4 regions of the Paenibacillus sp. IHB B 3084 genome follow, and region 1 is predicted to be linked to each of the others. Evidence: riboswitches for the same ligand, from Rfam matches in the RefSeq annotation. Region 1 holds a riboswitch; each other region holds the start of a gene.
What was found. Region 1 has a riboswitch for cyclic di-AMP ahead of ASL14_RS11605 (C40 family peptidase). Riboswitches for the same ligand answer to the same signal wherever they lie in the genome.
Positions count from the first base shown of each region.

Region 2: linked by a shared signal. The riboswitch ahead of ASL14_RS11995 (resuscitation-promoting factor) and the one ahead of ASL14_RS11605 (C40 family peptidase) in region 1 are both predicted to bind cyclic di-AMP.
Region 3: linked by a shared signal. The riboswitch ahead of ASL14_RS05155 (hypothetical protein) and the one ahead of ASL14_RS11605 (C40 family peptidase) in region 1 are both predicted to bind cyclic di-AMP.
Region 4: linked by a shared signal. The riboswitch ahead of ASL14_RS26415 (3D domain-containing protein) and the one ahead of ASL14_RS11605 (C40 family peptidase) in region 1 are both predicted to bind cyclic di-AMP.

Region 1 is NZ_CP013203.1:2,467,634-2,475,761, reverse strand. It holds gene ASL14_RS11640 (PAS domain S-box protein) at 1-352, shown strand, start outside; gene rluF (23S rRNA pseudouridine(2604) synthase RluF) at 377-1,078, shown strand; gene ASL14_RS11630 (flagellar motor protein MotB) at 1,213-2,040, opposite strand; gene motA (flagellar motor stator protein MotA) at 2,033-2,827, opposite strand; gene ASL14_RS11620 (hypothetical protein) at 3,015-3,308, shown strand; gene ASL14_RS11615 (4a-hydroxytetrahydrobiopterin dehydratase) at 3,428-3,727, shown strand; gene ASL14_RS11610 (GNAT family N-acetyltransferase) at 3,803-4,309, opposite strand; gene ASL14_RS11605 (C40 family peptidase) at 4,615-5,115, opposite strand; cyclic di-AMP (ydaO/yuaA leader) riboswitch at 5,121-5,258, opposite strand; gene ASL14_RS11600 (hypothetical protein) at 5,544-6,371, opposite strand; gene ASL14_RS11595 (M1 family metallopeptidase) at 6,383-8,128, opposite strand, start outside.
Region 2 is NZ_CP013203.1:2,570,915-2,579,042, forward strand. It holds gene ispE (4-(cytidine 5'-diphospho)-2-C-methyl-D-erythritol kinase) at 1-527, opposite strand, end outside; gene ASL14_RS11970 (small, acid-soluble spore protein, alpha/beta type) at 672-851, opposite strand; gene veg (biofilm formation stimulator Veg) at 1,016-1,294, opposite strand; gene yabG (sporulation peptidase YabG) at 1,495-2,391, opposite strand; gene rsmA (16S rRNA (adenine(1518)-N(6)/adenine(1519)-N(6))-dimethyltransferase RsmA) at 2,541-3,425, opposite strand; gene rnmV (ribonuclease M5) at 3,433-3,978, opposite strand; gene ASL14_RS11995 (resuscitation-promoting factor) at 4,126-5,274, opposite strand; cyclic di-AMP (ydaO/yuaA leader) riboswitch at 5,544-5,826, opposite strand; gene ASL14_RS12000 (TatD family hydrolase) at 6,028-6,798, opposite strand; gene ASL14_RS12005 (HD domain-containing protein) at 6,841-8,124, opposite strand.
Region 3 is NZ_CP013203.1:1,100,966-1,109,093, forward strand. It holds gene kdpB (potassium-transporting ATPase subunit KdpB) at 1-875, opposite strand, end outside; gene kdpA (potassium-transporting ATPase subunit KdpA) at 928-2,604, opposite strand; gene kdpF (K(+)-transporting ATPase subunit F) at 2,755-2,832, opposite strand; gene ASL14_RS05155 (hypothetical protein) at 3,045-3,440, opposite strand; cyclic di-AMP (ydaO/yuaA leader) riboswitch at 3,555-3,730, opposite strand; gene ASL14_RS05160 (glutathione peroxidase) at 4,195-4,671, shown strand; tRNA gene ASL14_RS05165 (tRNA-Leu) at 4,820-4,902, opposite strand; gene ASL14_RS05170 (urease accessory protein UreF) at 5,167-5,847, shown strand; gene ASL14_RS29050 (hypothetical protein) at 5,886-6,011, opposite strand; gene ASL14_RS05175 (XRE family transcriptional regulator) at 6,209-6,430, shown strand; gene ASL14_RS05180 (helix-turn-helix domain-containing protein) at 6,558-6,941, opposite strand; gene ASL14_RS05185 (helix-turn-helix domain-containing protein) at 7,049-7,423, opposite strand; gene ASL14_RS05190 (MarR family winged helix-turn-helix transcriptional regulator) at 7,609-8,064, opposite strand.
Region 4 is NZ_CP013206.1:707-8,834, forward strand. It holds gene ASL14_RS26385 (DUF4247 domain-containing protein) at 1-612, opposite strand, end outside; gene ASL14_RS26390 (DUF4178 domain-containing protein) at 626-1,132, opposite strand; gene ASL14_RS26395 (DUF350 domain-containing protein) at 1,159-1,566, opposite strand; gene ASL14_RS26400 (PspA/IM30 family protein) at 1,697-2,365, opposite strand; partial or broken gene ASL14_RS26405 (NADH:flavin oxidoreductase/NADH oxidase) at 2,482-3,503, opposite strand; gene ASL14_RS26410 (polysaccharide deacetylase family protein) at 3,806-4,612, shown strand; gene ASL14_RS26415 (3D domain-containing protein) at 4,771-5,439, opposite strand; cyclic di-AMP (ydaO/yuaA leader) riboswitch at 5,447-5,619, opposite strand; gene ASL14_RS26420 (amino acid ABC transporter ATP-binding protein) at 5,866-6,588, opposite strand; gene ASL14_RS29770 (amino acid ABC transporter permease) at 6,575-7,228, opposite strand; partial or broken gene ASL14_RS29775 (transporter substrate-binding domain-containing protein) at 7,340-7,968, opposite strand.

The DNA of each region.
Region 1 (8,128 bases):
AGAAAACCAGTTAAAACAGGTATTCATTAATTTGCTTAAAAATAGTATGGAGGCCATGAGCAAGGGTGGTACGATAACGATTCATTTGTTCTTGGAGGGAGAAAGCGTTAAAATCTTCATACGGGACCAAGGGACGGGTATTCCGGCAGAAATGCTGTCCAAGCTGGGGGAACCTTTTTTCACAAACAAGGAAACAGGTACAGGACTCGGACTTATGGTCAGCCAGCGTATTATACAGAGTCATAAAGGCACACTGGATATTGATAGCATAGAGGGAGAGGGAACGACAGCCCTTGTGCAGCTTCCAACTGCCGAGCCTGAGCCATTGGATGGGCAGCAGAAGGAAGCGTGACAGTAGAAATGGAGGGTACACAGGTTGCGCATTAACAAGTTTATCAGCGAAACCGGTTTTTGCTCGCGCCGGGAGGCGGACAAGCTGGTAGAGAGCGGCCGCGTGACGATTAACGGCGAGGTGGCGGTGCTGGGCAGTCAGGCGGAGGAGGGCGACGACGTCCGTGTGAACGGCAAGCCACTCCGTGAAAAGTCCGGTCACGTATATATTGCATTGAACAAGCCGGTGGGGATTACAAGCACGACAGAAAGCCACATTCGAGGGAATGTCGTCGACTTTGTGGGGCATCCGCAACGGATTTTTCCCATCGGACGTCTGGATAAAGATTCGGAAGGTCTCATTTTACTTACGAATGACGGAGACATTGTGAATAAGATTTTACGGGCGGAAGGCAAGCATGAGAAGGAGTATATCGTAACGGTGGATCGACCCGTCACACCATCTTTCGTGCAGGGGATGTCCACAGGTGTAAAAATACTCGGTCAGCGGACGCTCCCCTGCGAAGTGACGCGTGTATCTGAGTACGTATTCCGCATCATCTTGACGGAAGGGAAAAACCGTCAGATCCGGCGCATGTGTGCTGCCTTTGGCTATGAAGTGAAGAAGCTGCAACGTCTACGGATTATGAATATTCGTTTGGGGTCGCTTCAGAGAGGCGCCTGGCGTGACCTGACAGAGACGGAGAAGCAGGAACTAGGTGAGATGCTGAATTATACACTCAGCTAAGCCTGAGGGCTTCTCATGGCTGATAGATGGTACGGCAATGGATAGGACAAGAGGCAGAGTGGAATAGCACAATGAAAAGGCACCAGCTGCATAAAAAATGCGGCGGTGCCTTTGTCTATATAACATATACATAATCAACCTTCAATCGCGCTTGAGGTAGGACTGATAACTTGTGTGCCGTTCTGATATTTACGTAGTACGGAAATTTCGACACGGCGGTTTTTGGAGCGTCCTTGACCATCCTGATTGCTTGCTAGTGGACGATACTCACCATAACCGATGGATACAAATTTGGTTGGATCAAGCTGGGGATTGAGCAGCAAAATGCGCAAGAAATTCAGAGATCGTTTGGCACTTAAATCAAAGTTGGACGGAAACTGACTATTGGAAATCGGCACATTATCTGTATGGCCAGATACGATGACATCATAGCCAGGAAATTGCTGGAGCATGCTGGAGATGGACTTGGCCAGCTTTCGTGCTTCCGGTTTTACCTCAGCCTGACCCGATGAAAACAAGGCGTTATCGCTAATGGTGATCATGAGCTGGGATTGGTTCAGCTTCGTATTGAGCAGCGGAGTCAGACCATTATTTTCAATATACTGATCCATCTGCTTTTTGAGCTTTTTCAAATCCTCTTCTTCCCGCTGGGCGAGTTGCTTTTGCAGTTCAGCCGTAGAAGTGGCTTTAGACTTTATAGGTTGTGTTACCTGTTCTTTATTTTTGCCCATATCTGCGGATTGTGACGATGGATTGGCAGCAGAGTGCTCCAGAATCCCTGAGCCTCCGTTAAAGGCTGAACTCATGGATTGGGCCATTTCCTCGAATTTTTTGGCGTCGAGCGAACTCATCCCGAATAAGACGATGAAAAGAGCTAGCAGAAGGGTCATCAAGTCGGAATATGGCAACAGCCAGCTTTCGTCGGCATGCTCCTCGTGCGGTTCATGTCTTTTTTTACTCACCGGAATCCCCATCCTTCTCGGCCAGGGTAGCCCGTTCGGTCGGAGTCAGGAATATCGTCAGCTTCTGGCTGATCGCAATGGTGGATATACCTGATTGAATCGAGAGCAGGCCTTCGACCATCATTAATTTAAGCTCTACTTCTTTTTTGGATAACCGTTTCAGCTTATTGGACATTGGATGCCACAGGACGTAACCTGTAAAAATACCGAGCAACGTCGCAATAAAGGCAGCCGCAATGGCATGAGACAGCTTTTCCATGTCACTAAGGTCGGCTAGAGCGGCAATCAGACCTACGACGGCACCGAGTACCCCGAGCGTCGGAGCGTACATACCAGCCTGAGAGAAAATCAGCGCACCTGAGCGGTGTCGATCTTCAGTAGCATTAATGTCCTCCATCAGAACGTCACGTACGAATTCCTGATCATTACCATCAATAATCATACGCATACCGCCACGCATAAAGAGATCGTCGATCTCCTCTACCTTGGATTCCAGCGCTAACAGGCCTTCGCGACGGGTAATGGATGCCCATTCGGTAAACGTGCCGATGAGCTCTTTACGGTCCAAAAGCTTTTGTTCCGTGAAAATAACCTTGAACAGTTTTGGAATCCGTTTAATTTCTGCCATCGGGAAGGCCATAAAAATACTTGCTGCCGTTCCGACAAAAATAATCATGTAAGCAGCGGGATTGTTGACCAAGTTGATCACTGGCGCGCCTTTGAGAATCATCCCGACGACCAATGACATAATCCCGAGTACAAGTCCGATAATGGTTGAAATTTGCATGATACACCTCATCCATGAGAATAGATTTTGAATCCTTTCATGCCACCGGGGTCGTCCTTGCCCCAGGCACGTCATTACAAGACGGATTATAGTATTTATCGACAAAACTCTCTTTTTTGTTAAGTACGAATTTCCGGTATAATAAGGTGATTATCTAATGAATGGTGGAAGAATTGGAGGAAATGGCATGGGAGTGAAGCACGGACGGGAGTATGAACAAATTTTGAACGATTTGACAGAGGCTGTGGGACACATTCCGGATAGCTATGAATTTTTCGAAATGGAAGCAGAAGATTGGGACAGGCTGGACCCGGCAGGGCGTCAGGAAGTCAATGAAGCGCTGGCTGAAGACCTGTTTTATGCGCTGGGTACAGAGCCCGTTATCGCTGTGGGCAGCGGCGTTGTCATCTATGAACCGGAGCAGCACCGTATCTATGTGCTCATTGGGGATGAGGAGCTAACGTCGGTACCTTTGATTTGAACAGGTCCGTCTTATGGATTTATCAACGGGGCCGTGGTAATATGGACACCACTATATCGTAGTTTTGGTCGCATTCAAGCGGCTGAAAGGCTTCCGTATAAACGGGGAGGAGTCGTAACATGCCTTTTACACAAGAAGAGATTGAAGCACATCTGGAGAAGCTGGAGGGCTGGGAACTGGAGGAAGGACGCTGGATTGTCCGCAAATATAATTTTTCCAGTTTTATGAAAGGGATTGCATTCGTGGATGAAGTTGCTGCTATATCGGAAGCATTTAATCATCATCCATTTATTACGATTGATTATAAGACCGTGACCCTGCGCTTAACCTCCTGGGATGACGGTGGCATTATGGCCGTAGATATTAAGGAAGCCCAACAATATAATGAAGCTTTTGAGAAAATGCGTAGCAGTCATTGAGCTGATCATGGTCTGCCATATGATAAAAGCGCCTTCGATATACAACAATGCCGTTGTATGCCGAAGGCGCTTTTATCATTGAACACGAGGCTGGGGGTCAGGATGATATACCATACAATGAAACGGCTTTTTACCATCGGGAGTCTGACGTTCATAGGTATCCGTAATCTCAAATCCGGCTGCCTTGTAAGCCCGAATGGCGCGCCCATTCCAGGTCAGTACCTCCAGATCAATTTCATTCTCCGGGTTGCGTCGTCTGGCTTCCATGGCAATGGCACGGACAAAATCGGCGCCTCTGCCATGTCCACATAATTGGGGGTGCATTCCCAGACCCAGCCGGGTCACTCCAATCATCGGGAAATATTGAGCAAATCCGGTTAGCGTGTTCTCGTCATCCAGCACAGCAACATATTGCTCTTGGCGAAGCGTGGGGCTTCCAAATTCGACTTCAAGTGCCTTCATTTGTTCCCAAGGTAGCCAGCCGTATATGTTGTAGGGTGGATCATAGCGCCACTCACATATCGCAGCCGCCTGCTGTTCGTCCATCGGTACGATCCGGTAGTTAGATATTGAGGCCGGCATGTCTCCCCATCCTCCTTTTACAAGTACTTAAACCATTAACAACAGATTGTAGACAAGTTGCAGGGGATTGGCAAGCGGTGTTTATTTCATACCCAAGTCGGGTATACATTCAATAAGAAGGCTTTACTGTTCATATGCTCCCCCAGCCGTGACGGTAAAACCGACGATGTTCGCAAAATCTGAAACCTTTTGAGGTGTCAGTTCGTCAGTAACGATAACGTTTCTGATGTTGTGGACATAAAAAACCGCAATTCGATTCCGGCCAGAATCAAATTGCGGCTCAGGGTTAGTTTGCTGTTCGTTAGTTATTCTACGTTGTCGTCATCAGGAGTTTCAGAAGCTACAGCGTGGTAAGCGTCTGTGCTCATAATTCTTTTTGCACCGACATAGCGGTTAGCGTAATAGTTTTCGTCCAGTGAGCTAACAACTACACCACGTGAAGATGAGGAGTGGGCAAATTTCCCTTCACCTACGAAGATACCTACATGGGAAATGCCTCTTCCTGTGGTGTTGAAGAACACCAGGTCACCAGGTCTCATTTCGTCGCGGGATACGGAAGATCCCATTTTGAATTGTGATCCGGATTGATGGGGCAGATTAATTCCTAGTTTGTGATATACATACATTGTGAAGCCGGAGCAATCGAACCCGTCGAGTGTAGTGCCTCCGCTTCTGTAGTTCGTTCCTTTGGCATCTTGGATGACCTGGTCCATCTTAGAGTCTGCAAATGCACTTCCTCCACCGAATGTAAAAGATGTAAAGGCAATGGCGAGACCCATGGCTGCGATCGTTAGCTTCTTCTTCAAAAAAAATATACCCCTTCCAATGCCTGCGAGGTTAGCTTAAGGATTCGGTAGAAGGTTCCCCTATGACCACTCTGTTGCGAGATCAATTCACCCAAACTGGTTCCCCCGCTTCCCAGGTGCCAGGAATTAGGCTTAACTTAAGATGTGCACCTTGGAGAGCAATATTCACGATAACGATGTTTTTAAGGTAAAGGTTACAATAAAGATTACAAAGTTGTTACTATCAGTTCACTGCGATTATTGTAACAAAGTCGGCTGGCTTTGGCAAATGTTTCATCGCAAAAAGTTACAAAAAAATCTGCTCCCTTTATCGCGGGAACAGATTTTGTTAAGAGTATTCAGTTATGTGCCGTTTGCCTGGATATGAATGGAGATGGATAGTTGTCTTTGGACAGCCAGAAATTGTTCGGGAGGAACGGAGTGAAGGTTCAACCTCTGCCGGAGATATCGGTATGCCATAGTCGGTACTGTGAACTGATGTGCCATAGCCTGACCAGACTGGTAACAAAATGATACGTTTGCTGGAGAATGAGTGCCAGCATACCAGTCCAAATCATCGCCATGGTGCCGAATAGACCAAGGACGAGCAGTACACCTGCACCGAGCAGAAGCGAAATACCGATAGCCGGGAGGATTTGGCGAAAGAAGGCAAGCAGCGACGATCGTATGGCGTGACCACCTACGGTGCCTAGCTGCATGTACAGGATGCACTGGCGGATGAACCAGCCATAAGCAATCCAACCGATGGCATAGGGCAGCACATGCAGGAGATAGGCCGGAGATTGCAGCGCCCCTGCCACGATAGGGTAGAGCTTAGGAGCCACCCAGAAAGCAGGGAGCAGCAGGAGTCCAAGCTCGATGACGTAATAGATCAGCGATGACAAGCCATGACGTTTCATTCCGCGGAAAAAGGACAGACTCTGTGGCTCGGTCGCATGGGTGTGCAGACTTTGGTATATTCCCGCCCGGATGAAGGGGGTAATCAGTGTACGCAGCACCGTTGCCCCCAGTAGTATCCACAGATACATATGAACCTCTTGGTTGTCCGTCAGGGCAATCTGGCTCTCCATCCAAAACAACGTCTGTCCCAGTTCATTTTGACCCTGATCGGGGTAGCGCAGCAGCAGGGGAGTAACGGCGGATTGTACCAGCCGATAGAGAAAAACGCCCCATAGCAGTCGATACAGAAACAGAATGATGACAATATAAAATTGTATGCGCACAAGCGCCCAGCCTTCTTTTATAACAGTACGCATCTATAGACACCTCACCATGACAGACTTCCAAGCAGTGTCTCCAGCAGCTTGGTTACACTTATGCTCCAACGGGTCTGGGTTTTTTCGTTCAGTTCGGCCTTCAGGCTGTTGTTGATATGCTTGTTCTCCAGCGCAATCGTGTACAGCGGATCAACAATCACATGGGAGACCGGAGATGCACCTTTTAGTCGATAGGTGGTGCTTTTGCCCGTTCCGTCCCATGCCTTGAATATCGTTGTGCCGTCCTTGAAGGTAAATTGAACAGGGACCTTGGGATAATCTGCCCCTTTTTTGCTGAGTGTAATGGTTGCTTCGTATCCGTTGGCCAGCTTGCGGTTCGTAATGCGATCCACTGAAAAATCCGCCATCTGGCCGTCGTATACATATTGTTCAAAATAGTGGCTCCACGAACGTCCGGTGACTCTTTCGACGATACGCTGAAAATTCTGCGAGGATGGATGCTTGAATCGGTAGGTCTGGACGTAGGTACGCATAATGCGATCCATTTTTTTCGCGCCGACCTGTCGTTCAATGCCACGCAGCACCAGCTTGCCCCGAGAATAGGCATTTTGTGCATATTTAGCAGCCGAGCCGTACTTCCAAGACTCACGGTTTAACGGCTGAGGGGATGATACCTGTCCAGACTGTAACGGCAAGTTAGGGATGAGCCCATATTCCTGCTCCATGAGTCGTTCCTCTGCATAAGAGGTAAAGCCTTCATCCAGCCATGGTTCCTCGAATTCGTTATTTGCCACCATTCCATAGAAATATTGATGCCCAATCTCATGAACGACCGTCCGCTCCAGACTATAGCCGGGATTCGGATTATCCGCCGCTGCAGCCGTAATGAGTGTGGGATACTCCATGCCCTCCGCGCCGCTGCCTGCTTTGGGTGGTACAACGATGGACAGGGTCGAGTATGGATAAGGCCCGTACCACTTGCTGTAATAGGAAAGGGCTGCCTTGGCTGCGCTCATATAGCGTCCCTTGAGCTCCTTGTGCGATGGGTCGAGATACAGCTTGATTTTGACACCCGGCACCTCAGCAGAGGAAAATGGTTCTTCTGCGGCTACAAAATTCGGTGAAGCGGCCCATGCAAAGTCGTGCACGTCATCGGCATAGAATTGATATATTTTTTGTCCATTTTGCCGGACTGCTCCACGGGTGGGAAATCCGGTTGCAGCCACGATGTGTGTTTCAGGCACTCGAATCCGCACACTGTAAATTCCGAAATCTGCGTAAAACTCGGAGTTTCCATGATACTGATGCAGATTCCAGCCTTCCTCGGCGCGTCCGCGCTGTCCTGCGGTTTCGTAGACGCTGAGTTTGGGAAACCACTGACCTGCCATGACAAAATCATCTGTTGCGCCCATACGTGCGAAGATGGCGGGTAGCTTTACCTCAAACTTCATATATAATGTAATGCTTTCACCGCCTCGGACCGGCTTGGGGAGACGTACCTTCATGAGCGAGCGGTCGTTCACGTTACCGTCATCCGGCTGCACGTATTGAGTCCGGTGCATGAGGGATAAACCGTCTTCCGTTTTAAGTTCAGTTAGTGTCATGGAGCCAAAGCCGTTCTTGGGCATGGTGTCGCCGCGCAGCTTGCCCCCGGATTCCTTCATGAAGGTGGTTTCCATGGAAGAGAAGGCATTGGGGTACAGATGCAGGTACAGATCGTTCACGGTTTTGGTGCCCGGGTGCTTCCATGTAAGCGTCTCAGTGCCCCGCAAAACCTGTCCTTTTTCCAGAGACAC
Region 2 (8,128 bases), 100 kb from region 1:
GATACATTGATCGGCAGCTTCGCGAGAATCACCCAGCATTGGGGCGGGTTCGGAAGTGGCTTAAGCAATTCCCCGCGCCCGCTCGCTAAAGCTGTACCGCCTGTAATACAGAAGGGCACGTCAGAGCCAAGCTCTGCGCCCAGTACTCTTAATTCAGCATCCGAGATGCCAAGCTTCCACAGCTTGTTCAGCCCACGCAGCGCTGCCGCGGCATCACTGCTTCCGCCTGCCAATCCTGCGGCTACCGGGATATGCTTGTCCAGATGGATATGCACGCCCGTAGAGACATCATAACGTTCCTTAATCAGACGCGCGGCCTGAAAAGCCAGATTTTTCTCATCTAGCGGTATGTACCCGGCCTGGCTTGAAATAATAATCGTATCACGCGGTAGCTCAGACATCGTCAAACGATCGGACAGATCGACCATGGTCATAATCATTTCGACCTCGTGATACCCATCATCCCGCTTACGTAATACATCAAGCATTAAATTGATTTTCGCCGGTGCTTTTTCGTATATTTTCAAGGCGTTCACCCACCTTCAACTTTTCCCTCAAGACAGCTTAACATATTATATCAGACTCAGCCTGTCAAGTCATGAGGTTCAAAAAAGCGGAGATCACCCGGTATGAACCGGATATCCCCGCTTTTTCGTCAGCACCGCCGATGGCTACGATTTGCGGGAAGCTGCCTGCTCTGCAAGCTGAATGGCCCGCTTGACCATATTGCCCGCATCCTTGGCTTTAATGCCTCCCCAGCCCTCTTCCTTGACCGTATCGTAAAATCCAAGATCCTTGGCCAGCTCATACTTAAGCTCTTCCGACATGACACTTCGTCTTCTTCGACTCATGCATACGCCTCCTTCGGCAGTGGAATAAGGAAGATCATTCCCGCCTTAGTATGCGCAGAGACGCGATGCTTCATCCTGCCCTATAAATACAAAACGGCCTCGTCATTTGAACTGACGAAGCCGCCTTTAAACCTGCAAAGCCGGTATAGATTACATAAAATCAATTAAGGTGTGTCAAAATATTCGACACTTGTATGGGAGTCGGGATCATATACAGTAACTTCCACCGACTCAGTAAGAATGTCAGCATAGCTGTAGGAGACACGTTTGAACGTTTGTTGCTCCTGATCCAGCTTGACGATAAAAACAGAAGGGTACGTTTCTTCCAAGACACCAGTTCGTTCGACGGTCTTACGGCGTCCGCCGTTAGCCCGCAGCAAAATTTTTTGCCCTACATGTGCGTCGAGACTGCGTTTGATTTCCAACAGCGTATTTTTAGCCATTGCCTAACGACCACCTCTTTCCTTGTCCATTATAACGAATTTTAGAGACAATGTCAAATCAAGCTAAATATTATAGCAACACGAAAAATAATTTGTCAATTTAATTTTTTGCGAACAGGAATATGCGTATAAAAATGCCAAAAAGCCCCTGCAACCAGAGGCTTTTTATCCACGCAAATCCTATTCAACAGGTTTAAACCCTAGATTGCAGAAGGCGTTACTTTAAGAGTCGACAAATTTTCGAGCTTGGGCAGACCGATACGATAGCTTCCCCGGGTTTCGATACCGCCCACGCCACGGCTGCCACTGATCGTCTGATGAAACAAGTCACCCATGTTGACCGTATCACGAATCGACGTAAAGGCTGCCTTGGCAGCCACATATACCGGGTCCAGCGCGTGAATCAGAATGCGCCCTGGCGAACTGGCAAAATTCGCTCCTGCACGCAGCAGCGCTTCAAAATGGGACTGACATGCTCCCGCCACAATCGTCAATGAATCCAGATGACGCTCATATTGTCTCGCTACCTGGATCGCCGCCACAAAATTTTGCGAATTTTTATAGCTTTTCAGGCTATATAAATCATAAGGCTGCGGATGCTTCAATACCCCGTCGTGTCCGGTAATGACTACGATATCCGGGCGAATACGGGGAAGCAGCCGATACAACGTGTCGGCCATTGCTGATTCATGTACATGATGCCCCTCCGCAGGAACGCGGAGTTCCTCATATAGGCTGAGACATTTTCTCAAATAGCCGGCATCCCCATCCAGATGAAGTACCTTGCCGGGCATTTCAAAATACGTCGACTCCACCGGATCACTCCACTCCCCGATCAAAGCCGCCTGACTGCGGGCAGCTTGCTTCTGCCGTGCCTGCTGCAACAGATGGAGAGACTCATCCGCCTTAATATGGGCTTGCCGTGTCTTCCCGCTAATCTGGTCAGCAGGCACCTTGACCAGATCGTTCACGGGGGAATCGGCAAGCAGCCGAAATTCCGTCCCTTTAATGATCACTTTATCCCGCTGGATGTCCTCAACGCGAAACGTGACATCTCCGCCGTACGATTTTCGAACGACCAAGTCTCCTAAAATCATCACACTGTATCACCCCTCCCATATCGTATGGGTGAATGCACAGTTTGGTTCCTTATCCATGCTCAGGAGCTTATACAAGCCAGCCACAACCGTGCAAAGCGCAACCAGACGCCCTCTGACTGCTGCTAAGCGATCACTTGTGCGTCAGATTAGGAAATCCCGGCCTCCAGCAGCACAGCGCTCAGACGCGCAAATTCCTCGATGCTCAGCGTCTCGCCCCGACGGGAAGGCTCTATGCCTGCCTGAAGCAACAGCGGCTCCAGCGTGTCCCTGTTCTCTTTGGTAAAGAAGCGGCTTTTCAGGTTATTCGAAATGGTCTTGCGACGTTGAGCAAAGGAAGCATGAACGACTTCGAAGAAATGCTGCTCGTCCACCACCTTTACCGGAGGCACTTCCCGCACACGCAGACGGATGACCGCCGATTCTACATTCGGTTGAGGAATAAACACCGTATTCGGTACGATGCAGACCAGTTCAGGCTCGCTGTAATATTGCACTGCAATACTCAAACTGCCGTAGTCTTTCGTCCCAGGAGACGCAGCCATACGCTCAGCCACTTCCTTTTGGATCATGACGACGATATTCTCCAGAGGGAGCTTGTCCTCCAGCAGCCTCATCAGAATCGGTGTAGTGACGTAGTACGGCAGATTAGCGACGACGCTCACTTTACTGACCCCGGCGAAATCGGAAGCGAATACCTCGCGCAAATCCAGCTTCAGCACATCTCCGTGGCGTACCTTCACATGCTCATAAGGGGCCAGTACCTCTTCGAGAATAGGTAAGAGCCGCTGGTCAATCTCGACAGCAGTAACTACCTTGGCTGATTGCGCCAGCTTCTCAGTCAAAGCGCCAATCCCCGGACCGATCTCAAGTGCACCCTTCGTATCGTCCAGTCCCGCAGCATTCACGATCTTGTTCAGAATATTTTGATCAATCAGAAAATTTTGTCCCAAACTCTTTTTGAACGAAAACCCGTGCCGCTGAATAATCTCCTTCGTGCGCCGCGGTGTTGCTATATCTTGAATCCCTGTCATACGGATATCACAATCCTTCACTTTCAATTTGTGCCAGCGCACCGGCAAATTCCTCACGGCTGATCTGGAACACAGCGAGCCGTTTATGTAGCTGCTTACCGTTACAGTAACCAATACCCAGCACATTACCCAAAGCCATACGCCGTGCAGCAGCATTTGGGTGGGTGATAAGTCCGGCGTCAATCAGATCGGCCCAATCGATTAGAGGATCAGCCCCTTCCACCGTCGTATGCACCCGTGCGAGAGCGTGTCTGATCGCTTCAGGCGAGGCATTCTCTACGCCAATATCCCCTTTGCGCGTCGCTTCCGCCTCTGGTATAAAGGCCTGCTTGCAACCGGGCACCTTGGAGGCGATAATTTTGCGGATGCGCTCCCCTGCATGATCGGGATCGGTCAAAATAATGACACCCCGCCGCTCCTGTGCCAACGCAATTTTGCGCAACGTCATTTTATTGATGGCGGAGCCGCCCGTTTCTATCGTATCCGCCTCGACAGCACGGCGAATAGCCACCGTATCATCCCGGCCCTCTACCACGATCACTTCCTTGATCATTTGCGTTTCCCTCCACTACTACACAGTAAGCTATATTCATCTTTCCCTGCTTTTGAAAACAAAATAAGAAGAGGATATCCTCTTCTTAGCATGGCATAACTATGATGTTAATAGTATCGCATTGACCCAAACATATACAACACGTTTTTAGTTCATTTCAGGCTTCACTGGTCCAATCACATATACGGTTTTTCCGTGCTTCCGACCAAACTGATTGGCTTGACTCAAACTCTCATAATACACATCGATTTTGTGGCCTTTAATCGCGCCACCGGTATCCTCCGCACGGCGGAAGCCCACCCCTTCAATATACACCCACCAGCCGATTGGAATCACACTTGGATCGACAGCAATGGTGCGCCCTTCCGTGACACGCGTGCCGGATGCGGTACGTGTACCGATACCTGACTCCTGTGAGGAATACGCCGTCATGGAGACGTTTTGTAATACTTTACTGTATTTGAAATTCACACCTGCTTTACGGACAGCATTGCCCGAACTAACCCGTGTTGCCTTAACGGCATCTTCGGGACCGACGGAAGCAGCCAGAACGACCGGTTTTTTCTTCGTTCCTACCGCAATCACCTTATCCACACGATTTTGCGCGACTTCCTTGTTTACCAGTTGCTTGGATACCAATTTTCCGTCATGGTATACCTTTTGAACATGCTGGACCACAACACCCGTTTTACCGCTTTGGATGACCCGATTATCGCCTTTATAGAGACTCGGATCGGCCGTTTTGATGACCTGATAAGGCACCTGTTGCTTCTGTTCGACCTGCTGTTTCTTCACACGGACGATTTTTATGTCCATGTTAGACGAAACAGAGGCATCCAGAGCAGGGTAAACTTTATCATTTGACGATAATTTATAGCCCGAGGTGCGAATGGCACCCTCTACTGTATTTTCTGTTGTGTACAACTTTTTCGTCTCATTGCCTGAGGATACTTTGACCTGATTGGCACGTTTGATAACTACGCGATCCCCATCCTGAACTGCTCCGTTCAGCGGCATCGAAACCGTATCATGCGGCTGAAGTGAAATCGAATGCTCTTTGAGCAAATCTTGGAGCTGGGATTCCCGGGTTTCTACCGCAGATGCCTTACCGTCGATGACAAAAAAGACCTGTTTTTTAGATTGAGTGTACACCAGAATTGAAATCATAATCGTTAGTGCGATTAGAAAAATAGCAACCAAAGCAGCCTGGCGCACATTTTCTTGCTTCCAACGCAATACGTAAGACATGCTGGATGAGCGTGACTCATGGGTCTCCTGTTTTTGGAAAATGCCCATTTCCTCCGTCCTCCTTACATAGCCCGCCGTCTGGAGTAAGACATAGTTGAGATTGACGTGACTATAACAGATTTTCTACAAGACAAGCCCGTACTGCGACTGTCCTGCACCATGTACCCGTCTTCGCGGCATGCTGTCCTCCCCTGTTTAATCACAGTATGATGACAGATTTTCTTTTATTCACAACAAAAAAAGCCAGAGAAAGAGACTAGAGAGCTCTTTCGTGGCTTCCGACATGTGCGAATATGCGGAAAAATCATGCACGAGATGGCTTCTCTCTTGTTACGCTTACGGGGTTAGCTGTCGGGTTCGGACGTAGAGAGACGCCCTAGCTTGGGTCAACCGCTCATGGCGGTCGCCTTCACATTCACCCCGAAGACCCAGAAAGAAATCGAAATACGGCCCCTCCACCTGTTCAATCCCATCCGGGAAAGGAATCTAGGTCGAGCCGGCTGGCGGAAGAGACGCTCCCTTCTTGCCCATACACCGGACGTACTGTAAGCCATATCGGTTCCCCCGTTCCCTGTAAAAGGGACTCAGCGAGACTGGTTCATGAAATGAGCTGTTGGTGTTTACATTCAAACAACAATTCACTGAAAAGATGATATCCTGTTTCTATGCATGTTGTAAAGCAGGTTTCAAGTACATTTTCTACAATATTAGGTTAAAATATTGTAATATTCTCGAGTTTCCTGCAACAAATTCATGATTAGCTTCGTCTATCTCATTATTTTGATTGATTTCTTCACTTTTTTACTTAATGTCAAATCGTTCCAAGGCATTTTGGGTCGTTATTGACACTAATTCCTCCACCGCTATTCCCTTGATTTGGGCTGCGGCCTCTGCGACCAGTCCCACATGTGCGGACTCATTTCGCTTCCCGCGGAACGGATGCGGTGTCAGGTAGGGCGCGTCCGTTTCAATGAGCAGACGTTCCAGCGGCACCTGTGCCAGTACCTCCTTTGGCTGCTTGGCATTTTTGAACGTTATCGGCCCGCCAAAGGAGAGGTGAAAGCCCATATCCAGCACCATTTTAGCCGTCTCCCAGCTCCCGGAAAAGGAGTGCATCACTCCGCCTACCTCACTCGCTTTTTCTTCACGCAAAATCTTAACAATATCTTCATGCGCATCCCGGTTATGGATGACAATAGGCATGTTCAGCTCACGAGCCAGTCCAATCTGGTTGCGTAGCACCCGATGCTGTACATCCTTCGGCGACGTGTCCCAATAATAATCCAGGCCAATCTCTCCGATCGCCACGACTTTTTTATGACTGCATAACGATGCAATCCATTCCAGATCCCCCTCCTGCATCGTGATCGCATCCTGTGGATGCCATCCAATTGCCGCATAAATAAAATCATACGTTTCGGCCAATTTCATGGTAGACGGAATGGTCTCACGGTTAAATCCGATATTAATCATTCGGGTCACTCCCGATTCGACAGCGCGTGCTATAACTTCTTCGCGGTCTTCGTCAAATTGCGGCGCATCCAAATGAGTGTGAGTGTCGAATAAATTCAAGTTTTTTTGTCTCCTTTATTACTTTATTTGGCATATAATTGTCTATTGTTTGACAAAATAATTCCTTATTTCGGCAGGAAGCTTGTCCTTTACCCCATCCAATTTGTTTTGGGGATAATACATGTGATATTTTCCCCGGTGAATGCCGCTAATGGAGCGCACAATTTCCGACACTTCGGAAATTTCTCTCACTTCTCCTTTACGTCCCAGCAGTAAAATCTGGTTGTCCGTCGAGCCACCCTGCCGAAACACATCATAAGGAAGATCCGTCGGAAAATCAATTTCCAGATCATATTCCGGATGCAGACCAGCCAGCTCCAGCGCTGTCCGAATGTTGTCAATGGTATCTGTATCCATATTTTCGATCTCTACATATTTATACAGCTTGCGATCCATAAAACGGGCACTCAAATCGCTTAAAATCTCGTCCTTTTCCCGTTTCCACTGACTGAACACTGTCTGAATCAAAGACTCGTCGAGCATCAGATATTGTTCCACCGTAAGCTCTCCCCGAAAGAGGTCCGGCAACGGCTCCAGCAGAAAACTAAACTCATATCCGTTTCTAAATAGCTCCTTCGCCCGCTTGAAAATTTTACGTAATAAAATTTCCGAGCTGCGTGTCACAGGATGAAAATAAATTTGCCAATACATCTGATAGCGCGACATCAGATAATCCTCTACCGCATGCATGCCTGACTCCTTCACAACAATTCTTCCATTATGAGGACGCAGCAACCGTAAAATACGATCCAAATCTATGGTGCCATAATTGACGCCTGTTGAGTGCGCATCCCGCAGCAAATAATCCATACGGTCCGCATCCAGTGGGCTTGTGACCAGGTTTACGACAATCGGCTTGTCGTACGTTTTGGCAATTACCGCAGCCACCTTCGCAGGAAGCTCCTCATCGACTTGCCGCAGCACAGCGTTAATCTCTGTATTCCCCAATACAATCCGGCATGTCCAATCCTCGTGATTCATATGAAAGGCTTCTTCTATAGAATGGGAAAACGGGCCATGCCCCACATCGTGCAACAAAGCTGCACACAGCGCGACTAAACTTTCTTCCTTCGGCCAATCGGAAAATTCATCGCGTTCAAATTGGGAAATAATACGCCGTGTAATTTCGTACACACCTAGCGAATGCGAAAATCGACTATGCTCCGCTCCATGAAACGTAAGATAAGATGTACCCAACTGCCGAATACGACGCAAGCGTTGGAACTCTGGAGTATTGATCAAACGCCATATCACTGTATCCTGAACATGGATATAGTTATGTACCGGGTCCTTAAAAACTTTTTCTTCACTGAGTGGCTGGTGCAAGATA
Region 3 (8,128 bases), 1.4 Mb from region 1:
TCTACTGCCTTGCCTGACATGGCCAGCACGTTAAACTGGGTGACCCGGTCCATACCGGCAATCCCGATGGCTGACAACAGTCCTCCAATCGTTGTAGGAATCAGGCAGACCAGCAACGAGATCAGCACGGGAACAGGCAGGTCAATGTTAAAATGACGGGCAATCGGTGCCAGCGTCACCACCACGATCAGAAAAATAATCGTCAAGCTGATCAACAGGGTATTCAGCGCAATTTCGTTCGGCGTCTTTTGCCGCTGTGCGCCTTCCACGAGCGAAATCATTTTATCAATGAACGTCTCACCCGGCTCTGTCGTAATCCGCACCTTAATTCGGTCACTGACCACGCGCGTCCCGCCGGTTACCGAGCAAAAATCACCACCTGATTCCTTGATCACTGGAGCCGATTCTCCCGTAATCGCCGATTCATCCACTGAGGCAAGACCTTCAATCACCTCACCATCACTCGGAATCATCTCGCCCTGGGACACCATCACAATGTCACCTTTGCGCAGCTCGGTCGAGCTGACCACCTGAATCTCATCCCCGACAAGCTTGTTGGCTTGTGTGTCCTGCTTGGATTTTTTCAAAGAGGCAGCCTGCGCCTTACCCCGCCCCTCTGCGAGCGCTTCGGCAAAGTTAGCAAAAAGCAACGTGAACAACAGGATGATAAAAACAGCCAGATTAAAGCCCATTTCGTTGCCAGTTCCAAAATAACCGGGAAACAGCAGCATGAGCAGCACGACCAATGTGCCGATCTCCACGACGAACATGACAGGATTTTTCATCATGATCATCGGATTTAATTTCATAAAGCTATCCTTGATCGCATGCTTCAAGATGCTTTTGTCCAGCATGCGTTTGCGTTGTTCCTTCATGATCAAGCACCCCGTTCATCCATTCTCATTTTCTTCTTCCTGTTCATCTTCTTCACATGGTCAGAAATTCAGCCACAGGCCCCAATACGATTACGGGCAAAAAGGTCAACGCGCCGATCAACAGCACAACCCCGATTAAAATCGCCCCAAACAGCTTGTTGTCCGTGCGAAGTGTGCCCGTCGTCACGGGAGTCGGTGCTTTGGCATTCAATGAAGCCGCTACAGCTAACAGTGCAACTATAGATACATATCGTCCGAAGAACATAACAATCCCTGTTGTCGTGTTCCAAAATACGTTGTTATCCGTAAGACCTTCAAATCCCGAACCGTTATTAGCCGCAGATGAAGCATATTCATATAGCACCTGAGTCAATCCGTGATATCCGGGGTTTGTAACCGCATCGTACCCCCAATGACTCATAAAAGCGAGCGCAGTCGGCACCAAAATGAGAAACGGATGTACCAAAATGGCAATCGCGATCAGCTTCATTTCCTTACCTTCAATTTTCCTGCCCATAAATTCCGGGGTCCTGCCGACCATCAATCCACATATAAACACACCCAGAATCGCGTACATCAGCATATTCATCAGCCCGACGCCCTTACCGCCGAAAATGACGTTCAGCATCATTTCACCCAAAGCAGCCATACCGCCCAGCGGGGTCAGCGTATCGTGCATATTATTCACCGAGCCAGTGGTTGCCGCCGTCGTTACAGCCGTGAACAACACCGATTGTCCAATGCCGAAGCGAACCTCTTTCCCTTCCATGCTTCCCTGAGAAGCATCCACACCCAGTGCATGAATCAACGGATTGCCCGTTTTCTCTGACACATACGTAATGGATAGGAAGACGAGGAACAATACCATCATGGAGCTAAAAATAATCCAGCCCTGCTTGCGATTACGGGCGAACAGTCCAAAGGTATACGGCAGCGAAGCCGGCATCACCCACATCGCCAAAATTTCCAGCACATTCGTCCAGGGATTTGGATTTTCAAAAGGATGCGCCGAGTTGGCCCCATAGAAACCGCCCCCGTTCGTGCCCAAATGCTTGATCGATTCCATCGAAGCAACGGGTCCCAAAGCAATCTGCTGCTGTGTTCCGCTCAGCGTTGTAATATCCGCCGTAGACTGAAGCGTCTGCGGTACCTTCAGTCCGACCAGCACCAGCGTAAGTACAAAGGCCAATGGAAGAAAAATCCGTATAATCGCTTTGATAAAATCCTGAAAAAAGTTGCCCATCCCTTCACCGCGCCGCGTCAATCCTCTCATAAAAGCCGCAGCAACCGAAAAACCGGAAGCAGCCGAAGTGAACATCATCATCGTAACGAACGCCATCTGCGTCAAATACGTAAGTCCGCTTTCTCCGCTATAATGCTGGAGATTCGTATTGGTCATAAAGCTGATCACTGTATTAAAAGCAAGTGACGCTTCCATATTGCCATTTCCAGCCGGATTAACGGGAAGCAGTCCCTGCAAGCGCAGCAGCACATAGCTGATCGCCACAAGCACGACATTCGTAGCAATGAAGCTCATAACGTACGTGGTCCAACGCATGCTCTCCAGCTTTTTCAATCCTATAACCTTATAAATCAGCTTCTCCGTTCCGCCAAACACCCGATCTGTCCGATTCGGTTCATTTGAGAATACATGATATATATAGGTGCCCACTGGTTTCACCAAAAGCAGCAATATCACAATCACAATTCCAATTTGCAGCAGCTCCATCATCTATTCCCTCCTTCAAAATGCTCCTGCGTTTGGAACAACAGACGGGTTCATAGCACCAGGCGAGTGCACACGTTTGCGAAAACCCGCTGCCTCTGATGTCTCATCCACGATCTGCTGTCCCCCGCCCGCTTGATCCTGTTCACCTGATTAGAACTTTTCAGGATTCAGGAGTGCGTAGATTAAATACACAAACACAATCGCCGTAAGCGTAAGCACAACCATCATCCTTTTCGCCCTCCTTTGGAGGTCTGCGCATCACACCAGCGTACAAACAGCAGTATCACTCCATAACTCACAGCCATCACGAGCAGCATGTATATATCCATCATGTTCATACCCTCCCGTATCGGTCCTCAGATCGTCATTCTTACATCCTCGTAAAATCACCATACAATGAATTCGAAAATATTAATTTATATTATCCATACCGTAAGCGACTATCCGTTCAACAGGAAACCCACCTCTCCATTCAAAGTGTAGATCACATGGTCTGCTCCCAAACCTCGATAAATCCCTTGAGGATTACAGCCTTGTGTAATGACATAGACCGAATCTGATGTCAGCGGCCGGCATATTTGCAGAAAACGGCACGTCAGATTCAAGCTGTTCTCAAACAAATACACGCAGCCAATTTCTTTTTTGGGAAAATTCCATTTTCCTGCTTGCATCGTATTGATGCGCACAATATGCTCCACACCCATTTTTTTGAGCTGTCGTTCCTCCTGAGCGCTATTCGTCAGAACCGCAAACGCCAGTTTTTTGTACATAAGCAATTTCACAAAATTTCTGCCCGATTCATTCGGTGCAGTGACAATGATTAGCCGACCTTCCATCAGTAGCTCCTCTCCCGGTATAAAAAGACAACAAAAAGAAGCCGAAGGAAAAAGGCTTCCTCCGGCTTCTTACGTAACCATGATAAAATAAACCATGGTTGCACACGGCGGTTTGTTGCCTCTCCCTGTACGCTTACGAGGTTAGCTGTCGGATTCGGACGTGAGAGTCGCCCTATTTCTGGCACTTGGCCGGAAAATTCACCCCATGAGACACACGGCCCTCTAAAAGCCGCATAGATCTCGTTTGGTTCCCCCGCTTTTGCAACTGCAAAATTCAGCGCTATAGACAATTCGTTGCTGCTTCATTCACTTAATTTGAAATTACGTCTTGAATCATACACCCGCGCAAGGAACACTGTAAAGCTCACCTGCAGGGTTATAAATCGGTCTTTGGAGCAAAGAAGATGAATAACAGCGCTTACAACTGTAATATACTTCTCCCAGCTCCTTCAAGCTCGGTTTTTCATCCCTTTTCGAAAATGACGGGCATGTCAATATTGGCGTATGGAGAGCTTTTTTGTCCCTTTTTTGTAAAAGAGAAAGAAAAACTGCTGTATGCACCTGATAAACGCCGATTGAGCCTGTTTTTACGATGAGAAACACCGCAATTCGCCCCATTTGCAGTGCCATTTGCCGTTTTGAACAAAATACGATTTTACAGTTTCAGACAGTGCAATACATCTATTATAGACTTGCAACCCCTCGTTAAATTGCTTACAATTTAATTGTAAAATAGTAAATTAGGAGAGATACCATGACCGTTTATGAATATGATGCACAAACCCTGCAAGGGAAAGTGATTCCGTTGTCCACATACGAAGGAAAAGTTCTGCTTATCGTGAATACAGCCAGCAAATGCGGGCTAACCCCTCAATACAAGGCGCTACAAGAGCTATATGACCAGTACCATGAGCAGGGGCTTGAAATCCTGGGGTTCCCCAGCAACCAGTTTGCCAAGCAAGAGCCGGGTTCCAGCGAGGACATTTCGGAGTTTTGCCAGATTAACTATGGAGTTACGTTCCCGATGTTTGCCAAAACAGATGTCAATGGCGATCAGGCACACCCTTTATTCCGCTACCTCACCCGGACAGCTCCGGGCGTACTAGGCTCCAAAGCGATCAAATGGAATTTTACTAAATTTTTAATTACACGCGAAGGTAACGTATTTAAGCGCTACGCCCCACAGACAACTCCGGATAAACTGGCGGGGGATATCGAGAAGCTCTTGTAGCAAAGCTTACAAGCCACTTCATCACTGTTCACAAGCAGCCGAACCAGGCGGCTGCTCCTGTGGCTAGGAAAAAAGGGATATAACAAAAAAGCATCCCTTCACGTCAAAAACGTGTCAGGATGCTTTTTTAACTGTGTCTTGCATGTAATGCGGTCGAGAGGACTCGAACCTCCACGGGCGTACGCCCACTACCCCCTCAAGATAGCGTGTCTGCCATTCCACCACGACCGCAAATTCTAATGTTTTGAGGCAACAGATTTATTATACTCCCTTGTATTCTATTTGTAAACATAAATACAATAATTATTTTTAAAGTCATATAATATAACATATAAAAGCTATAAAATATTTAATTTGACATACAAGCATCTTGAGTGTAAATATATATTACATAATATCACTAAAATTTTTCTTAATCTGATTTTTAAAGTCACTTAATATAACATAAAAAACTATACTCTAAGGAGGCGAACCGCTTTGCAAAAAGGCAATCGTTTGCTGAACTACGCATTGCTGTTGGACCCTTCCCTGCCTGTCGGTGGCTTCACTCGTTCCTACGGGCTAAAGGAGCTGTTTCGAAATGGTCGTTTAACCTGTCTGCAAGACCTGGAACACTATGCACGCACCGATCTGCATCCTCAATTCACATCCCTCGATGGCATGGCTATCAAAAGCCTTTATATCGCTGTTCAGCAAAATGATGGTTGGCGTATCGCTCTTATTGATAAAATGCTGCACACCCAGCGTTCTTCCCTACAGCACATGAAAGAGTCACGCCTATCCGGCCAACGCCTGCTCAAGCTCGCTAAGGCTTTGTACCCTTGGCTTGAATTCGACCAGCTCGAAGCTATACTTAACCAATACAATGCGATTGGCACACTCGCAACCGTTCATACCTGGATTAACGTTTCTCTTGGAAATGATGTAGAGCAAACCATTCACGGCTACCTTGCCGCGGCAGTGTCCTTCTGTGTCGAAGATGCTTCCAAACTACTCCATCCTCCTTATGAGGAAAAAAATCCTGTTATTCAACGAATGACCAACGAGCTTCTAGACGCATGGAAACAATTCAACACCCCTGAGACTGAGCCAACCGCATTTCAGCGTCGCCTTCTGCAAAGACACTGGTCCAACTCCTACATTACGCAGCCACCCTATATGAGCAGCAACCACTAGCGCGGGTAAGATTCGACTAATTCCTTCGTCTGTCCCCATTATACGCCTCCAGCATCCCCCTGATGCCTGTTTTCACCCTTCCAGCACAACACCAAAAGCACTTCCACCACTTTTTTCAGTGGCAGAGTGCTTTTTTTATCCAGATTACAACTGACATTTCTCACATTTACAGGCTCCGGATGGATTATTCAAACCATTTATCACTTAAATAAGTAATAAATTTATCTCAATTACGTATTTTAGATTGTAAAAACACGTATAAACGTGTATCATAGTTTTAGATGGTTAATTCTAACATGTTTACTGATGATTATTATAACACACCAATTATTCCGCAAGAATCCGTAAGGGGCGATTTCACTTGAACAACAAAATGCCTGTCACCTCCTTAGGGTGGGCCATCAAACAAAGGCTTGTCGAACTTCGACTGGATCAGAAAACATTTTGTGAAACGCATAACATCCCGCCTTCACGCTTGTCCAATCTGATTCACGGCACCCGCAAAGCACAAAGGTACAGAAAACAAGTTGCTGCAATCCTCAACATCGACGATAACGATTATAAGGAGGCATCACCACTCTGAAACCAACGATGTGAGCGTCCCCCAAGCATGCGGCATGCTATAACATCGGCAACCCAAATAAACTCGTCAATCGAACCCGTCGGTCCGTTTTACGGGTTTTCAACCTGAGTGATCTTTAGCGAGAAGATCATTCAGGCTGTGTTTTGTCATTCTCACCTTTTTGCTTACGATATTTCGCAAATTCCACATATTCTAATATGAAATCCTGTTCTTCTGTATCCAGATCCTCTGCCTGGCAATTCAATGGCCCCATCACTCCAAAAAAATAAGCAGCCTTCTGCTCCTGAAGTACGCCTTCACCCGGCTTGACGCCTTTCATTAACCAATCCAGCGATACATTAAAAAAGTCCGAAATCTGGATTAAATGCATCGTTCCCGGTGTTGTTTTGCCTCTTCTCCAGTCTCCAAGATTCCCCGAGCTGATTTTGAGCTTTTCACAAAACGCCTTCTTTGTCATTCCCCGATCCTTAATCAAGGATTCAATCCGCTGATAAATCGTTTGGTCTCCCAAAATTATCCCCTCCGACACCCTAACTTTTCTTGAACTATTCCCAAAATTTCAACCTTCATTGCAACCATACTTATTCGGTAATCATCACTTTAATATTCTGCACCCGTTTATTCTGCCGTTGAATCTTCCTGTTTTTTCTCTTTACGGAAGCGAGTAAATTCAATATACTCAAGTATAAATTCCTTTTCTGTTTCGCTAAGCTGTTCCCCCTGGCAATTCAGTTGCCTATCTGCATCAAAAAAATAAGGGTCTGTCGATTCCTTCAGCACCTCACTCTGAACATTCCGCCCCAACATGATCCAGTCCAGACTGGCATCAAAAAACGAAGCGATTTCAATGAGCTTATTCGTGCCCGGTGTCGTCTTGCCTCTCTTCCAATCACCAAAATTTCCTGTACTGATACCCAACTGCTCGCAGAATGCCTTTTTTGTCATTCCCCGCTCCTTGATAAGCTCCTCAATTCGTTGGTAAATAGATTGCATAGAAGTTCCTTCCTCCCTAGCAGGCTCTCAAATAACGATATCATGTTTCCTGTTTTCATTTCAAAGATCACGTATGTTAAAATTGCCGAATTATGTATGTTGGTTTTCATTATACCACAATATGCAACAAAAACCGCCTGTTTTCCGAAGAAAACGGCGGCCTTCCGTCAGTTCGCCTACATCAATTACGGAGCAACGTTGTCGATTTTAAGGAAAATCTGCTTTAATTCGTTCAAAGTTTCACTCAGGTGCAATAAATCCTCTTCCGACAGAAGCACCAGTCTTTCTTGAATTTTACCGGAAAAGGTATTGAATACCTGCTCACAAAAAGCATCGCCCTCTTGTGTAATCGCCACATTCACGACTCTGCGATCCGAGTCACACGACTGGCGATCGGCCAACCCATGCTCCACCAGCTTGTCCAAAAGAGGTGTCATGTTCGGACGCGAGACATTAAGCTGTTTGGATAGATCAGATACCGTAGACAAGCGCACCTCCCGCAGAAGCATTAATACCTGAAAGTTATTAGGCGACAAATGTAAAGGAATATCAAGCGTGCCGAAGGTAAAAAATTTCTTCTTCACAATCGGAAACAAACCCAAAATATTTTCTGATATATCTCCCAACAGTTGAGTGTCCATATTTTTCACCGTCACTTCATCAGTTTATACTTATCATTCTATAACATTATGGCGTTATATTATA
Region 4 (8,128 bases), on a different replicon from region 1:
GGAGCCTCTGTCGAACAGACTTCCGCTGGAACCGACACTGGAATCAGACCCCTTACCCCTGCGGGTAACGGAACCCTTCCGCTCCACCGTAATCGGCGGGATCGCTTTCTTCTCCTGCACCGTAGGTGCACGATACTGGCCCTGAGAAGGTCGGTATACATCTCTGCTTGAATACCCCCGGTAAGAGCCAGATCCGCGTAACGAATCAAACAGAGCATCGAGTACGGTTGCCGTTAAGTATCCTTTTAGAAAGCTGGAACTGTAATTTTGCTCGACATACTTCTTGCTGTCAATTTCAATTAATGTGTCTTCCTTCTTGGCTGGATCTTGCTGTAAATGGTACCATTCATCGCTGTACACCAGAAACATCCGCTCATTGCTCTGCGGCGACATTTGTTCCGGTTCACGCTGTTCTTTCAGTTCCTCCGCCACTTCCGGAACCGTTTTGCCTGCGGCGCGATACACGTACGAGGTCGAATTGCCGCTGCCGCTGACCGATTCCAGCGGGTACGTATCTTTCACATTTGGCGCACCGCAGCCGCTTAACACGGATACGAACAAGCTCAGCGCCACAATGACCTTTAATGCATACTTCCAGGTGCGTTTGCCCATGTGTCACCCTCTCCTAGCTTGCCCGAATAACCTTGACGTCTCCGGTAATTACTTCTTCCCCTTCATATAGCATAAAGCGACCATCCTGCCACTCTACACGCAACAAATGGTAATCATCTGACTGATACTGCCAAACGTGCTGCTCTCCACCCTGTTGAAAAGGAGCACGGCCCATAACCGTAACATGCCCAAAATACTGCTCTTCCAAATGATATGTTGTATCATCCAGCTCCAGAATCGTTGGCACTTCCTCCGGGTTGTCCAGTCTGCCGTCGATGGCCTGGTACAGTCCAAATTGCAGCGTTTCCCGTTCCTCAATGTGAAGGTAGCTAACTTGATTACCATCCTGAAGCGTCAAAACAACGGCATTCCGAGCACGGTTGTGTACTCGGCCTACCACTTCATATGTGACAAGAGACACTTCACAGATATCGCCCGGATTTAAATGAAGCATGCTTTTTTCCGCTTTTGGCGGCTCCGGCTTGGCAAACAGATTTGAAATGCGTTTCCATACACCCATGATGATTCCCCCTGCTTTTCTTTAGCCTAGAAACATGCCGCAATGATCAAAGCACCGACCAGATGCAGCGTACCTGAAAACAGACCAAAGCCAATTTTGCCTTCCTGCGTGCCTTTATCCAGATCAAGCTGTGCCCAGTACCGAAGCAAGAGACGAACGATAACTTCCAAAACAAACAGAATGACAAAAGCGATCACAGAATACACAAGCGCCTCCAGCAAATTGTTAGCTGTAGCAATCGAGCTTGACAAAATATACCCTTGTGCAAACAGCTTCATAATTAACCGGACCGTTACGGCCATATTACCGGCTTTCACTTCTGCAAAATCCTTATACTTCGTAAATAAAGAATCAATGTACATCAATACGAACAACAAAACGGCACCCGCGCCAGTCCATACAAGCATCGCTTTCATCGTTTCTAAAAAATGCATTTCATACCATCCTCCACATCTTCTTGACCTTCATATATGTTGATTCACGCCTCCAGGCAGGGAAAAGCGAAGGAGAAAACGGTTCCCCTTCGCTTCCTTTGCAGCCACGCAGGCGGCCATGCTTATAACCTTATTTATTATCGTATTGCTTCAACAAAGCGGCAAGCTCATCGTCCACGGCGCTTTTCTTATCAAGCTCCTTAAATTCCTCATCCAGCGATTTTTCCTTAGAGGACATTTCGTTGCTTGCTTCAGCACGCGCTTCTGCTTGCAGCATTTTTTCTTCCATACGCTTCAGCCCAGCAGTTGCCGTATCGGAGCTAAAACCGTTCATCGCTTTGTTAATTTCTGTTTGCGCTTTGGCTGCATTATAACGGGCAACCAGCGTTTCACGCTTGTTCTTCATTTCCGTCAGTTGTCTGCGCATTTCATCCAGCTTACCACGCAGGTTATCGGCTGCCGCTTTATTCTGCTCGTAGCCCGTCTTGAACTCGGTCATTTTTTGCTCAGCAGATTTCTTTTCTTCCAACGCACGGCGAGCCAGATCCACATTTTGCGCTTTTGCTGCCGTATGAGCCTGCTCTTCACGTTTTTTCACCAAAGCGGCCTGCTCTTCATATTGCTGTTTAAATCTCTTCTCAATGGCAATCTGAGCGGCTACCGCTTTCTCTGCATCTTCCAAGTCCTCTTGCATATCACGAATGTATTGATCCGTCATTTTAACTGGATCTTCGGCCTTGTCAATAATGGAGTTGATATTGGACATCGTAAGATCTCTTAAACGTTTGAAAATAGACATGTGAAGTTCCTCCTAGAGTTGAATGCTTAAATTTTAAGCTCTGTACACATGTTTACGCAAGCTTTGCAAATAGAGTTTCAAAAATATTATCCGATAAAGTACATTTAAAGTACATTCTAAAAACCACGCAAGTATGGCTCCGGGATATCCGCCTGTACTTTCAGATCCCGCGATGCATGCAACGCCCAATACGGATCGCGCAGCATGGCGCGCCCTATCGCTACCAGATCAGCTTCTTTTGCTGAATCACCCGCCGGGCATCCTCATAATCGTCCAGCAGACCGACAGCAATTACAGGTACATTCAGCTTTTCACGTATTTTATGTGCCAAATCCACCTGATATCCCGCTCGCGCAGATGGACCGCCGTTAGAACCAATCGGCCCCTCGCCACCAGAGGAGATGTGAAAAATATCCACACCTGCATCACGATATCGTTCCCCTATGCCCGCTATGTATTCCACATTATATCCGTTTTCGACATACTCTTTGGCGGATATCCGCATCAACACAGGCATATCAGACGGAAGTACCTCTTTAACAGCCTGAATCACTTCAACACCGAACAGCGATAGATCCTGTCCATACTCATCTTCTCTGGTGTTCGTTAAAGGTGAATGAAATTGATGGATCAGATAACCGTGAGCGCCATGAATTTCTACCGTATCAAACCCGGCTTCCACCGCGCGGCGCGCGCCTTCCTTATAAGCCTGAACCAGTTCCCTGGCTTCGGCTGTCGTTAAAGCATGCGGCTCCTTGAAACGTTCGCTAAAAGCTATCGAGGACGGTGCAACAGGCAAGTCGGTATCTTCAGCCTTTCGTCCGGCATGACCTAATTGAATTCCGATTTTGGCACCGTACTTGTGGACTTCCTCCACTATTTTACGGTATGCAGGAATATGCTCGTCACTCCAAATGCCCAGATCATGATCTGTAATACGTCCATCCGGGTGGACCGCCGTCATTTCCACAATAATCAGCCCGGTACCACCTACTGCCCGGCTAACATAATGGACATGATGCCAATCATTTGGCTTTCCATCTTTGGCCTCCACACTATATTGGCACATGGGGGGCATTACAATCCGATTTTTTAAAGAAAGTCCCTTTAATTGATAAGGAGTAAACAAGTCGGTCACTTTTATCCATCCTTCCTTTAATTCCAACTCTGTACAATATGAATTGCAACCTCATTATACACCAGCTATCACTGGATACCGAATCCATTAAAAGGCTAAAACTTGCGAAAATGCTGTTGTTTTCGGTCAGGTTTAATAGAATATGTGCGTTTAGCTTCGAGATCTGCACTTACATCCGTATTGTGCTGCATTTCCACTCAACCATTCAATAGTCTAACCTGTTCAGCAGCATAATTTCAACATGGCAGGTACATAATAAATGAAAGCAACAGGGGTACCACTGCACGGAAAGGGGGATACATATGCCGTACAGGGGAATATTGCCAATCATGGCACTGTTACTAGCATTTTCGAGTTTTCCCGTTCACGCGGATGCGCCTCCCGATACCGGAACGACTCATCCCAAGGAAGCGGTTGTTGTTTCTTCAGCACAAAAGAGCAGACAACGAGCCACTCCCACATTAGCTATGCTTCGAAAAAAACATTCGGATATTTTTAAAATGTGCGGCCCGCATACGCAGCAAATTGCCCTGACTTTTGATGACGTGCCTGATTCACGGTATACGCCGCAGGTTCTGGACATTTTGCACGCGAATGGTATCAAAGCCACCTTCTTTATCGTCGGTCACCGTGCGGAAAAACACTCGGGCATGATTCGCCGTATCGTACGTGAAGGCCATGCCTTAGGCAACCATTCCTATACCCATCCGGATTTTAGGAAGGCTTCACCGGAACGCTTTCGCAACCAGATTAAGAAAACAGAACATATTTTGGAGGCCACCGTTGGCTTTCGACCCAAGCTGATTCGCCCGCCTTATGGTGAAATTACGGAGCCTCAGATCCAGTGGGCGCGTAGTCACGGCTACATGATTGTCAATTGGAACGTAGACTCCCTCGATTGGAAGGGACTGAGTAAAACACAAATTCAGCGTAATGTGATCCCGGCTACCGGACCAGGCTCCATCATTTTAATGCACGCAGGCGGTGGTCAAAGCTCCAACCTGAAAGGCACTGTTCAATCCCTGCCGGGTCTTATTCAAGCGCTGAAAGCCAAGGGGTACAAATTTGTCACGGTTCCACGGCTACTTCACACCTCGGAGCGGAAATAATAGTAAAAGGGCTGTCTTACCAGCAGATGCATTCTGCTCGTCAAGATAGCCCTTTTTTAATCGACAAAGCCCATATGAATCAGGACCGGCGATTAAGTTATTTGATATTGGTTTACATAATATATATTATGTAAATATAATTCATTGGTTTATACAGACTATTTATCAATGACGTACAGCTTCACATTTTGGAAACCAAAGTCACTCACAAAAGATGGGCTACCCGGAATGAAAATATCAATCCGTTTCCCCGTAATGGCACTGCCCTTATCGCGAGCTACCGCTATAAAAGATTGATCCGGCAGCCCTGGATGGGAATAGCCTGTAACCAGCACTTTCGTACCCAACGGAATTACATTCGGGTCTACGGCAATCGTACCGAGTTTAAGCGGATTTCCGAAATAGTCTACTGCTCCCCATTTTCCATTTTCACTGGCTGCTGCGGAATACGCTGTGGCCTTCACATCAACTACTTTGCTGTAGTTAAATGTTTTACCCCATGCTTCAACCTGTTGATCGTCACCCGCCGGCGCTTTCTCGGACAAAAGCTGAGGCTTCGAATCCGAAGCGACTTTTACCTTGTTCTCGTCCGGAACCTTAATTTGTACTCCTGCATATATATTGCTGGCAGCAACATCCGGGTTCTCCTTTTGCAGATCCTCTACAGATACCCCGTAACGCTGAGCAAGCAAAAAGAAGGTATCACCTTCCTTGGCGGTATGAAGCGAAGCGGCGTCGGCTACCCCTGCTGTCTGTGCCAATCCTGCGATAGCTGCGGCCAGCACTGCAAATTTCATTGTTTTTCCAATACGTTTCAGATGTTTCAAAAGATATGTACCTCCTCTAATATGCCTGCGAAGTTAGCTGTCGGATTCGGACTCAGGAGAAGCCCTATGCTAATGCAATTCACCCCTAGGCACCTTCCATCCATTCGTATGAAGACGGATCAGAAGTGACTGCCGTTGTTACGTCCCCCGCACTTCCCATGGTTTTGGGTCCCGCATTCAGCGTCTGTCGTTGCTGTCTGCTGCCCAGGTAAGTTTTGGCTCACTGCATAATATCACAATTTTGTAACCTTATCTGCATGAAAATGTTGGGAACCTTGAACATCATACTACATCTGTTACAATTTTGTCATCATGAAATCGAAATCAGTTACAAAAATCTGAACGAGGATGACAAAAAAAGAAAAAGCCCTCCCGTCAAACTTCCACCGCGGAGGGCTTGCTTCATAGCCTTTACAAGCTCATTTCTTACAAAACCTTGGCAAGAAAATCCCGGGTACGATCATGGCTTGGTGTACCAAAAACCTGCTCCGGTGTACCTTGCTCCACAATTTGACCGTTATCCATAAAGATAATGCGGTCTCCTACCTCGCGTGCAAAGCCCATTTCATGCGTTACGATGACCATCGTCATGCCACCCTCAGCCAGCTTCTTCATCACGTCCAGCACCTCTCCGACCATTTCAGGGTCCAAGGCGGAGGTCGGCTCATCGAAGAGCATCACATGCGGCTGCATCGCCAAGGCGCGTGCAATTGCAATCCGCTGTTTCTGTCCACCGGACAACTGGTTTGGATAGGTGTCTTTTTTGTCTTCAAGTCCAACGGTACGCAGCAGCTCCAACGCAATTTTCTCTGCTTCCTTTGCTGACTGGCCTCTAACCTGAGTCGGCGCAAGCGTCAAATTTTGCAGTACTGTTTTGTGTGGGAACAGATTGAAGTGCTGAAACACCATGCCCATTTTCTCACGAGTTGCATTAATGTTGTGACCGCGTGCCGTAATCGGTTCACCCTCAAACAGAATCTCCCCGTCAGTCGGCTGCTCCAGCAGATTCATACAACGCAAAAATGTGCTTTTTCCCGAACCACTCGGGCCAATGACGACAACAACCTCGCCTTTGGCAATATCTATATCAATGCCTTTTAAAATTTCATTTTTGCCGAACGATTTACGCAGTTGTTTAACGGTGATCACTGGCTCTCAACTTCCTTTCCCATAAACCCAACAGCTTCGACAAGCTGAATGTCATTACAAAATAAATAGCGGCCGCGATGACGAACGGACTTAATCCTTCGTAGGTGATGTTCTTAATGACTTGAGCCTGATACATAATATCCACCATACCGATGGTAGAAATGATGGAGGACTCTTTAATAATCGTAATAAACTCATTGCCGATCGCAGGCAGTACAGACTTGAACGCTTGCGGTAAAATGACGTGACGCATAGCTTTGCCTCGTCCCATACCGAGTGAACGGGCTGCTTCCATCTGACCACGGTCCACTGCCTGGATACCTGCACGGAAAATTTCAGCCAGATATGCCGAGCTATTCAGAGATAACGTAATAATACCGGACTGAAGTGGCGTAAAATTAACGCCCAGCGTCAAAGCAACCCCATAATGGATGATCATAAGCTGTACCAGCATAGGTGTACCACGCAGCACCTCCACGTAGGCTGTACCCAACCACTCAATGATACGTACACCGCTCATCCGCAACAGAGAAATGATCAGACCAATGATAAATCCGAACAGTACCCCGAGGGCGGACAGCAACAATGTGTAGCCGATACCCGTAACGTAAAAACTGCGATATTTCCAAAATATATCCACAATGTTGTTGGATGAAACCTGTCGATCCGCAGAGAGCGCACTCGCTTCCGTGGAAAACTTTTCAATAGACCCGTCTGCTTTCAGGCGAGCCAACGTTTTATTTACAGATGCCAGCAGTTCAGTATTTCCTTTACGAATACCTACAGCCGTTTCTGCTCCTGCTTCCTCAGGCACCGCCTTGGCAAGTGTTACAGTGCCATCCAATGTGTATCCTTTAGCGACAGTGTCTTCAATCACGACAGCGTTAATACGCTGTGTCCGAAGCTGGAGCACCAGGTCGGAGATTTTATCCAGCGAAGTTACAGAGACATTGGGCACTTTTTGAGCAATCTCTTCCTGAATACTGCCCTTTTGTGCGCCGATCTTCTCGCCTTTCAAAGCAGCCATCGTCGGATATTTGTCCTTATCCTCCGGACGTACCATAATGACTTGCTTGGAGTGGTAGTATACATCCGAAAATCAATGCTCTTTCTGCGTTCATCCGTTGGTGTCATACCAGACAGTACCAGGTCTACACGACCACTTTGCAGTGCAGGCAGTAAGGAGTCAAAGCTCATGTCCTCAATAACCAGCTCTGCACCCAGATCCTTGGCAATTTCATTGGCAATATCAACGTCAAAGCCTACAATGGTATCCTTACCGTTAATTACTTTATGAAACTCATACGGCGGAAAATCGGCACTCATGCCGAGTACAAGTTTTTGCTGTGTCTTCGCTTCCGTTCCGTATGCAGTGAGCATAGGAAGACCAGCCAGCAGCAAGATAACCGCCGTCAAAATCAGGGCGGTAAAACGATATGCCTTTTTCAATCTTTTTTTCTCTCCTTAAATTCTTTATAATAAATAAGATTGTGTCATTATAAATGAATATGCATGAATATGCAATGAATGTTATAGTACA